DNA from 3 places in the Streptomyces lunalinharesii genome. Region 2 is predicted to be linked to each of the others. Evidence: riboswitches for the same ligand, from Rfam matches in the RefSeq annotation. Region 2 holds a riboswitch; each other region holds the start of a gene.
What was found. A riboswitch is a leader RNA that binds a small molecule or an ion and turns the genes downstream of it on or off. The one in region 2 is predicted to bind cobalamin.
Positions count from the first base shown of each region.

Region 1 (3,267 bases), on a different contig from region 2:
GACGTCCTGCAATCCCATCAGGCCCAGACCGACCGGCCGCCAGCGGGAGTTGGAGGCGGCGGCCTGCTCGGTCGGGTAGAAGTTGATGTCCACGACCCGGTCGAGGAAGGTCACGGCGGTGCGGACGGTGGCGTCCAGCCGCTCCCAGTCCATCTCGCCGTCCGTGCCCAGGTGCGCGGCGAGGTTGACCGACCCGAGGTTGCAGACCGCGGTCTCGCCGTCGTCGGTGACCTCCAGGATCTCCGTGCACAGGTTGGAGGAGTGCACGACCCGGCCGGGCTCCGCGGTCTGGTTGGCGGTGCGGTTGGCGGCGTCCTTGAACGTCATCCAGCCGTTGCCGGTCTGCGCCAGGGTGCGCATCATCCGGGAGTACAGCACCCGGGCGGGCACCTGCTTGAGGGCCTTGCCCGCGGCCTCCGCGGCCCGGTAGGCGGCGTCGAACTCCGCGCCCCACAGGTCGACGAACTCGGGCACGTCGGACGGGGAGAACAGCGACCAGTCGGCGTCCGTCTCGACCCGGCGCATGAACTCGTCCGGGATCCAGTGCGCGATGTTGAGGTTGTGGGTCCGGCGGGCCTCCTCGCCGGTGTTGTCCCGCAGCTCCAGGAACTCCTCGATGTCGGCGTGCCAGGTCTCCAGGTAGACGCAGGCCGCGCCCTTGCGGCGGCCGCCCTGGTTGACCGCGGCCACCGACGCGTCCAGGGTGCGCAGGAACGGCACGATGCCGTTGGAGTGCCCGTTGGTGCCGCGGATCAGCGAACCGCGGGCACGGATCCGGGAGTACGACAGACCGATCCCACCGGCGTGCTTGGAGAGCCGGGCCACCTGGTGGTAGCGGTCGTAGATGGAGTCCAGCTCGTCCAGCGGGGAGTCCAGCAGGTAGCAGGAGGACATCTGCGGGTGCCGGGTGCCGGAGTTGAAGAGCGTGGGGGAGGACGGCAGGTAGGACAGCGTGCTGGTCAGCCGGTACAGCTCGGCGACGTCCGCCAGCGCCCGCAGCGAATCGTCCTCGGCGAGGCCGCAGGCCACCCGCAGCAGGAAGTGCTGGGGCGTCTCGATGACCTTGCGGGTGATGGGGTGCCGCAGCAGGTAGCGCGACTGCAGGGTGCGCAGCCCGAAGTACCCGAACCGGTCGTCGGCGCCGGCCTCCAGGGCCCCGTCCACCAGCGCGTCCAGCTGCACCGCGTGGCCGCGCACGAACTCCGCGGTGACGTCGGCGATCAGGCCCTCCTGGTGGCCGACCGCGATCGAGGTCGCGAAGGAGGTGGCGCCCTGGCCGGCGGCCTCCTCGGCGATGGCGAGGGTGAGCAGGCGCGCCGCGAGCCGGGAGTACTGCGGCTCGTCGGCGATCAGTCCGGCCGCGGCCTCGGTCGCCAGCGCGCGCAGTTCCGCTTCGTCGGAGCCGGGGTGCCGGCCGCGCAGCGCGGCGGCGGCCACCTTGCCGGGGTCGGTCGCGGTCAGGTCGGCGGTCAGCTCGGTCAGCGTCCGCAGCAGGGCGACGCCCGGTCCGTCCTCGTGCGCGGGAGGTGCGGCCACCGCGGACTGCACGACCTCGGCGTCTGACGCGGGCTCCGTTGGCGCGATGGTCACCTGATGCTCTCCCTCACTCGGCGGGGGCCGGGAGGGACGGCGGTGCGACGGCAGCCGCGCGGGCAGGGCGACACCCCGCGGTGACCGGGGTGCGCGGGTCGGCCGCGCGGCGTCCATCAGCCCATCCCTCGGGGCCCGGACGTATCGACGCCGCACCGATGGCGGTGCGGACGTGCCGTCGGCAGGTCCTCGGACTCGGGAGCGCACCGCCGAACCCTTGGGAACGGGCCGTGGAACGCGCTCTCACACCGTTGCGGGACAGTCCCGGATTTGCACCGGATTCCCCTGCGGCGACAGCGAGGAAGAGCATACATCTTGTGCTGCTCCCCGCATGCACCCCCACATCTTGTGTCGCTCCGGCATACCATTCCCGCAGGTATGCGAAGGGCGGGGCCGCCCGGACCCCGCCGGAACGCGGTCGTGAAGGCGTTCCACGGCCCTCAGCACAGCTCTCGGGCGAACGCCCACAGCGTCACCCCGGGCACCGGAATCCAGTCCCGCTGCGCCGCCCGCGCGAACCCCAGCCGGCGGTAGAGCCGGTGCGCCGGCAGCAGCTGCGGCTGGCTCGACAGCACCATCGCGCGCAGCCCCGACTCCCGGGCGCGCGCCAGGCACGCCCGCACCAGCGCCGCCCCGACGCCGTGCCCGCGCCCCTCGCCCCGCACCGCCAGCATCCGGAACTCGCCCTCCCCGGGCCCGGCCAACTCCGCGTACGGGCTCCCGTGCGGCGCGAACGTCACCGCCCCCAGCACCGCCCCGTCCGCCCCGCCCGCGGCCACCAGCACCTCGGCGTGCTCCGCCCGGTGCGCCACCGCCCGCAGTACCGCCGCGTACGGATCGTCCGCCCCGCCGGCCAACAGCCCGTCGGCCAGGTACACCTCGGTCACTAAGTCGCCGACCGCCTCGTACTCCGCCGGGCGGACGGGCCTGATGGTGATGTCCATGGAGGCAGTGTGCCGACGACCGGGCGGCCGGTGGGGAGTTTCGCTGATGGTGATCACGAAGTGACTGTCGGTGGTGTCCACTATCGTCGGTTCCACGTTCCCTGCTCCGTCCGTTGAAAGAAGGGAGAAGCCCTCATGACCGCGCTCGCCAGCCCGCTGCACATCATGGAGACCGAGCATTTTGAAGAGGTCGCCCGGATACTCGCCCGCCTGGAAAAAGGCGCTCGGTTGGAGTTCATCGACGGGAAAATCAGGAGCAGGGCTGTGCCGGACGGGGACCACGGTCGGATCATCGAATGGCTGACGCGGCTCTGCATCCAGGCGCGCCCTGAACTGTGGCTCTATCCGGACCAGGGACTGAAAGTGCAGGCGTATCGCGGCGGCAGGGCCCGCCCGGACGGTGTGCTCGCGCCTAGTGGCGCCTTCGTCGGCCAGGGTGAATGGGCCGATCCCGAACCGGTGCTGATGGTCGTTGAGGTCACTTCGTACGACTCTGACTCGGGCACGCGCGACCGGGTGGAGAAGCCTCGCGCGTACGCGGAGACCGGCATCCCTCTCTACCTGTTGATCGACCGCGAAGCCTGCGAGGTGACGCTCTACAGCGAGCCCGACGACGGCCGTTACGAGAACATCCACACCGTGCCGTACGGCAAGCCGCTCCATCTCCCGGACCCCGTCGGCATCACACTCGAAACCGAAGCGCTCAAGGACTGGGTGAAGTGACCTTCCGCGG
Region 1 covers NZ_BAAARK010000007.1:115,187-118,453, reverse strand. Annotated here, with positions in the region: gene ABD385_RS13800 (ribonucleoside-diphosphate reductase subunit alpha) at 1-1,590, opposite strand, end outside; cobalamin riboswitch at 1,754-1,906, opposite strand; gene ABD385_RS13795 (GNAT family N-acetyltransferase) at 2,031-2,534, opposite strand; gene ABD385_RS13790 (Uma2 family endonuclease) at 2,670-3,257, shown strand.
Region 1: linked by a shared signal. The riboswitch ahead of ABD385_RS13800 (ribonucleoside-diphosphate reductase subunit alpha) and the one ahead of metE (5-methyltetrahydropteroyltriglutamate--homocysteine S-methyltransferase) in region 2 are both predicted to bind cobalamin.

Region 2 (3,267 bases):
GCAACGGGCCCGGATCGCGGGCCTGCTCGACGGCGACCCCGAACGCACCGCGCTGCTGCCGGACACCGGTCCCGTCGCCCCGCGCACCGCCGTCCTCACCGCGCACGACGCCCCCGCCGCGCCGCCGCGCCGCCGACGCACCGCGGCGTGGGTGGCGGCGGCCGGGGTGCTGGCGGTCGCTGTCGGCACCGGCGGCTACCTGCTGCTGAACGGCGGCGGCAGTGCCGGCGTCCCGGACAAGTACGTGACGATGCCGGTGTGCTCGGAGGTCGCGGCCAAGCTCCCGCTGCACACGGAGCGGCGCAAGGACAAGGACCGCTACCAGGAACAGGGCGACGGCGCGAAGACCGAGTGCTCCTGGTTCGACCGGGACCAGCCGCAGGCGGACGGCTGGAACTACACCCCCAGCGCCGACGTCTCGTGGGAGCTGATGCGCACGCGCTCCGACGGCAGCGGCACCGAGCGGCAGCAGCAGGACTTCGCCGACGGCGCGAAGTCCGAGTTCCCGGAGACCGGGCTCGGTTTCGGCGACGAGGCGTACTGGACGACCGGCGCCCCCGGCACCGCCCGGCCGAGCTGCCAGCTCAACGTCCGCGACGGCAACCTCGTGGTGCGGGCCTACCTGTCCCGCGCCCGGCACCCCGCCTGCGAGGCGGAGGCCCGGAACCTCGCGAGGACGGCGTTGGCGGCCATGCCGCCGCGGGCGTCCTGAGCCGCCCCGGCGGGACGGCCGTGGGGTCCGCCAGCCGGGGCGCGCCGCGGGATCAGTCCCAGAAACCGGCGTGCACCTCGCGGGCCTCGGGGAGGTCGACCGGGCCGACGACCGCCAGGGGGCGCTGTCCCGCCGCGAAGACGTCGCGGCAGGGCAGGGCCATGGTGGGGTTCTTCTCGTCGGCGCCGGTCATCGCCAGGAGCCCGTCCTCGCCGAGCGCGTAGACGACCCGGCCGACGTTGCCCCAGTAGATCGCGCCCGAACACATCGCGCACGGTTCGGTGCTGGTGTAGAGGGTGCAGGCGCGCAGGAAGTCGGCGTCGTACCGTGCGGTGGCCAGGCGGACGAGGTTGGTCTCGGCGTGGCCGGTGGCGTCGCGTTCGGTGGTGACGGTGTTCTCGGCCTCCAGCAGGACCGCTCCGTCGGGACCGGTGAGCAGCGCGCCGAACGGGTGGTTGCCGGCCGCGCGGGCGCGGCGGGCCACGGCGACGGCGGTGCGCAGCAGCGCGACGTCGGTGGCGCCGGCGGTCGGGTCGGTACGGTGCGGGGCGGCGGTCATGCCGGAAACTCCTCGGGGTGTGCGGGGGGGGATGCGTCGGGCGGCGGGCCGCCCTGTCGGGGGCCGCGTCTGCCGCGCTTCCCACCCTCGGTCCGCGGCAAACCCGTCCCCTGGTTGTCCCATCTCACCTTCCGCATTGTGGACGGCTCACGGTGGTTCGCCGGCCCGCACCGTAGGGTGAACGGTGCAGCTGGTTCGCCCCGTCCGCCAGGCGGGAGCGTCGCAAGAGGGAACCCGGTGGGAATCCGGGACTGCCCCGCAGCGGTGAGTGGGAACGACCGCCGTCATACGCACTGGGCCCGACGTACGGGGCCCGGGAAGCGACGGTCAGTAGGAGTCTCGTGGAGAACACGAGGCGCGCCCGCGAGTCCGAAGACCTGCCAACTGCCCGCGCGCGAAGCATTCGTGCGCGGACATCCCGGTGACCTCGTGGGCGGGTCGGCGTACACACCAGGCGGACCAGCGCGCCCCGGGCGGGCGTCGGGCACCGCCGGGTTCGTCACCCTTCGCGCTCTCGTCCCGTCGCCGGGACCTCAGGGATTCATCTCGCGAAGGAGATCTCCGTGACCGTCAAGCCCGAAACCGTGACCGCACGGGCCACCGTGTACGGCTACCCCCGGCAGGGACAGCGCCGGGAGCTGAAGCAGGCCGTCGAGGGCTACTGGAAGGGCCGCGTCACCGCGGACGCCCTGCGCGCCACGGCCGCCGAGTTGCGCCGCGGCAACTGGCAGGACCTGGTGGACGCCGGCATCCACGAGGTGCCGACCGGCGACTTCTCGTACTACGACCACGTGCTGGACACCAGCGTCATGGTCGGCGCCGTCCCGGAGCGCCACCGCGCCGCCATCGAGGCCGATCCGCTCGACGGCTACTTCGCGATGGCGCGCGGCACGCAGGACGTGGCGCCGCTGGAGATGACCAAGTGGTTCGACACCAACTACCACTACCTCGTACCCGAGTTGGGGCCGGACACCGCCTTCGTCGCCGACTCCGGCAAACAGGTCGCGGAACTCAAGGAGGCCCTCGCACTGGGCCTGACCCCCCGCCCCGTGCTCGTCGGCCCGATCACCTATCTCCTGCTGTCCAAGCCCGCCCCCGGGGTCGCCGCCGACTTCGAGCCCCTGACGCTCCTGGACCGCCTGCTGCCCGTCTACGCGGAGGTCCTCGCCGACCTGCGGGCGGCCGGCGCCCAGTGGGTGCAGCTGGACGAGCCGGCCCTGGTCCAGGACCGCACCCCGGCCGAGCTGAACGCCGCCGCCCGCGCCTACCGCGACCTCGGCGCCCGCACCGACCGGCCCCAACTCCTGCTCGCCTCCTACTTCGACCGGCTCGGCGACGCCCTGCCGGTACTGGCCAAGGCCCCCGTCGAGGGCCTGGCACTGGACTTCACCGAGGCCGCCGCCGGCAACCTCGACGCCCTGGCCGCCGTCGGCGGACTCCCGGGCAAACGCCTGGTGGCCGGCGTCGTCAACGGCCGCAACATCTGGATCAACGACCTGGAGAAGTCGCTGGCCACCCTCGGCACCCTGCTCGGCCTCGCCGACCGCGTCGACGTGGCCGCGTCCTGCTCGCTGCTGCACGTGCCCCTGGACGCCACCCTCGAACGCGACGTCGATCCGCAGATCGCCCGCTGGCTGGCGTTCGCCAAGCAGAAGACCACCGAGCTGGTGACGCTGGCCCGCGGCCTGTCCCAGGGCACCGGCACCATCACCGCCGAACTCGCCGCCAACCGCGCCGACCTGGCATCCCGGGCCGGCTCGCCGATCACCCACGACCCCGCCGTGCGGGCCCGTGCCGCAGCCGTCACCGAGGCCGAGACCCGCCGCTCCCAGCCCTACCCCGAGCGCACCCTCGCCCAACGCGCCCACCTCAAGCTGCCGCTGCTGCCGACCACCACCATCGGCTCGTTCCCGCAGACCGGCGAACTGCGCGCCGCCCGCGCCGACCTGCGCGCCGGCCGCATCGACACCGCCGGCTACGACGAGCGCATCAAGAC
Region 2 covers NZ_BAAARK010000060.1:18,104-21,370, reverse strand. Annotated here, with positions in the region: gene ABD385_RS38690 (serine/threonine-protein kinase) at 1-712, shown strand, start outside; gene ABD385_RS38685 (nucleoside deaminase) at 765-1,271, opposite strand; cobalamin riboswitch at 1,446-1,670, shown strand; gene metE (5-methyltetrahydropteroyltriglutamate--homocysteine S-methyltransferase) at 1,835-3,267, shown strand, end outside.

Region 3 (3,267 bases), on a different contig from region 2:
CCTCGTCAGCGTAACGTCTTCGTGACGGCAGTCAACAGACCGCGATATCCAGCCGCCGGGCCGTCGCCGTGCCCGGTCCGCCACCAGGGAGCCGCCTCGTGACCGCATTCGCACTGGGACCGGAGGAACAGCAGTGGTGCGCCGAGCTGCGCGCCCGGACCGCCGAACGGCTGCGCCCCCTCGCCGAGCAGGGGCGGGCGGGCCGGATCAACCGGCCCCTGGTCGCCGCCCTCGGCGAACTGGGCCTGCTCGCCCGGCTCTTCCCCGACGGCGGCAGCCCCAGGGCGCTGGACCTGTGCCTGCTGCGCGAATCGCTGGCGCAGGAGTGCACGGAGGCGGAGACCGCGCTGGCGCTCCAGGGACTGGGCACCTGCCCGATCCTGCAGTCCGGGACGGACGCCCAACGGGCCCGCTGGCTGCCGGAGGTGACGGCCGGCCGGGCCGTCGCGGCCTTCGCGCTGAGCGAGCCGGGCGCGGGCTCGGACGCCGCGGCGCTCGCCCTGGCCGCCACGCCCGACGGGCCCGGCCGTTGGCGGCTCACCGGCGAGAAGTGCTGGATCTCCAACGCCCCCGAGGCCGACTTCGCCACCGTCTTCGCCCGCACCGGCGGCGCCGACGGTGCCCGCGGCATCACCGCCTTCCTCGTCCCCGCCGACCGCCCGGGCCTGGGCGGCGAGCCGTTGGACATGCTCAGCCCGCACCCCATCGGCACCCTGGTCTTCGACGGCACGCCGGTGACCGAAGCGGACGTGCTGGGCGACGTGGGCGGCGGTTTCGGGGTGGCGATGCGCACCCTGAACCTCTTCCGGCCGAGCGTGGGCGCCTTCGCGGTCGGCATGGCGCAGGCCGCGTTGGACGCCGCGCTGGCGCACGCCGGGACGCGCACCGCGTTCGGCGGGCCGCTCAGGGAACTCCAGTCCGTCGGCCACCGACTGGCCGAGATGGCCACCCGCGTCGAGGCCGCCCGCCTCCTGGTCTACGCGGCCGCGGCCGCCTACGACCGCGGCGCCCCGGACATCGCCCGCCGCTCGGCCATGGCCAAGCTCCTGGCCACCGAGACCGCACAGGAGGTCGTCGACGCCGCCGTCCAGATCCACGGCGCCCGCGCGCTGCGCCGCGGCCACCTGCTGGAACACCTCTACCGCGAGGTCCGCGCACCGCGCATCTACGAGGGCGCCACGGAGGTCCAACGCTCCCTGATCGCCAAGGAGCTGTACCGCGAGGCCGGTCGTCAGCCGGTCTGAGGCGTCGCCGCGCACGATGTCGCGTCCGGCCCCGACCGGCCCCGGCGGCCCCGTCGTGGCCGGTGATCGGGCGGGGGCCGGTCGCCGCGCCGGCCTCGCGCCGGACCGCTCTCCGGCGCGTCCGATGCCGCCGACGGCCGTCGAGGGTGGACTTACTAGGACGTCCAACTATATCGTCGTGACCAAGGCCCGCGGTGCAGGGAAGCCGGTGCGATTCCGGCGCGGTCCCGCCACTGTGACCGGGGAATGCGCTCCCCGAACGAGACCGGCCACTGACGGAGAGTTCCGTCGGGAAGGCCGGGGAGCGCGTGCTGATCCGGGAGTCAGGATACCGGCCGCGGGATGTTCCGTGTTGTCCACGAGGATGGAGCAGACACGCATGGCACCGGCACGCACCCGCGCCCCCGACCGGCGCACCGTATGGGTGCCGCGCACCGACGTCTGACGGTCACCCGGCCCTGCGCATCCCGCGCTGCCCGCACGCGCCGCTTCCGGCGACCGTGCCGGGTCCGCGCGCCATCCCCGGATCGCACCTGACGGAGAGCAGGCATTCATGGTCCGTGAACTGGCACATTTCATCGGCGGCAAGCACACCCCGGGCGTCTCGGGGACCTACGGCGACGTGCACGATCCCAACACCGGCGCCGTCCAGGCCCGGGTGCCGCTCGCCGGCCGCGCCGAGACCGAGGCGGCGATCGCCGACGCCGCCGAGGCCCAGCGCGGGTGGGGCGAGTGGAACCCGCAGCGCCGCGCCCGGGTGCTGCTGAAGTTCCTCCAACTCGTCGAGGGGGAGCGGGAGTCGCTGGCCCGGATGCTGTCGTCCGAGCACGGCAAGACCGTCGCCGACGCCCACGGCGACCTCCAGCGCGGCCTGGACGTGGTGGAGTTCGCCGCGGGCATTCCCCATCTGCTCAAGGGCGAGTTCACCGACAACGCCGGCACCGGCATCGACGTGCACTCCCTGCGCAGCCCCATCGGCGTCACCGCCGGCATCACCCCGTTCAACTTCCCCGCGATGATCCCGCTGTGGCAGGCCGCCCCCGCCCTGGCCTGCGGCAACTCCTTCATCCTCAAGCCCTCCGAACGCGACCCCTCGGTGCCGCTGCGGCTCGCCGAACTCTTCCTGGAGGCGGGGCTGCCGCCGGGCGTCCTCAACGTCGTCAACGGCGGCAAGGAAGCGGTCGACACCCTGCTCACCGACCCCAGGGTCGGGGCCCTGGGCTTCGTCGGCTCCACCCCGATCGCGGCGCACCTCTACGCCACCGCCGCCGCGCACGGCAAACGGGCCCAGTGCTTCGGCGGCGCCAAGAACCACCTGATCGTGATGCCGGACGCCGACCTCGACCAGGCCGTCGACGCCCTGATCGGCGCGGGCTACGGCTCGGCGGGGGAGCGTTGCATGGCGATCTCCGTGGCCGTCCCCGTCGGCGAGGCCACCGCCGACGCCCTGGTGGAGCGGCTCAAGGAACGCATCGGGCAGCTGCGCATCGGCCGCAGCGACGACCCCCAGGCCGACTTCGGCCCGCTCGTCAGCCGCGAGGCCCTGGACCGGGTGCGGCGCTACGTCGACATCGGCGTCAACGAGGGCGCCGAACTCGTCGTGGACGGCCGCGGGTTCACCCTCGCCGGCCACGAGGACGGCTTCTTCGCCGGCCCCTCGCTCTTCGACCGCGTCGCCCCGCAGATGCGCGTCTACCGCGAGGAGATCTTCGGGCCCGTCCTGTGCGTCGTACGGGCCGCCGACTACGAGGAGGCGCTGCGGCTGCCCAGCGAGCACCCGTACGGCAACGGCGTGGCGCTCTTCACGCGGGACGGGGACACCGCCCGCGACTTCACCCGCCGGGTGAACACCGGCATGGTCGGCGTCAACGTGCCCATTCCGGTGCCGGTGGCCTACCACACCTTCGGCGGCTGGAAGCGTTCCGGCTACGGCGACCTGGGCCAGCACGGACCGGACGCGATCCGCTTCTACACCCGCACCAAGACCGTCACCTCGCGCTGGCCCTCCGGGACCAAGGAGGGC
Region 3 covers NZ_BAAARK010000027.1:64,842-68,108, reverse strand. Annotated here, with positions in the region: gene ABD385_RS30575 (acyl-CoA dehydrogenase family protein) at 99-1,244, shown strand; cobalamin riboswitch at 1,420-1,598, shown strand; gene ABD385_RS30570 (CoA-acylating methylmalonate-semialdehyde dehydrogenase) at 1,798-3,267, shown strand, end outside.
Region 3: linked by a shared signal. The riboswitch ahead of ABD385_RS30570 (CoA-acylating methylmalonate-semialdehyde dehydrogenase) and the one ahead of metE (5-methyltetrahydropteroyltriglutamate--homocysteine S-methyltransferase) in region 2 are both predicted to bind cobalamin.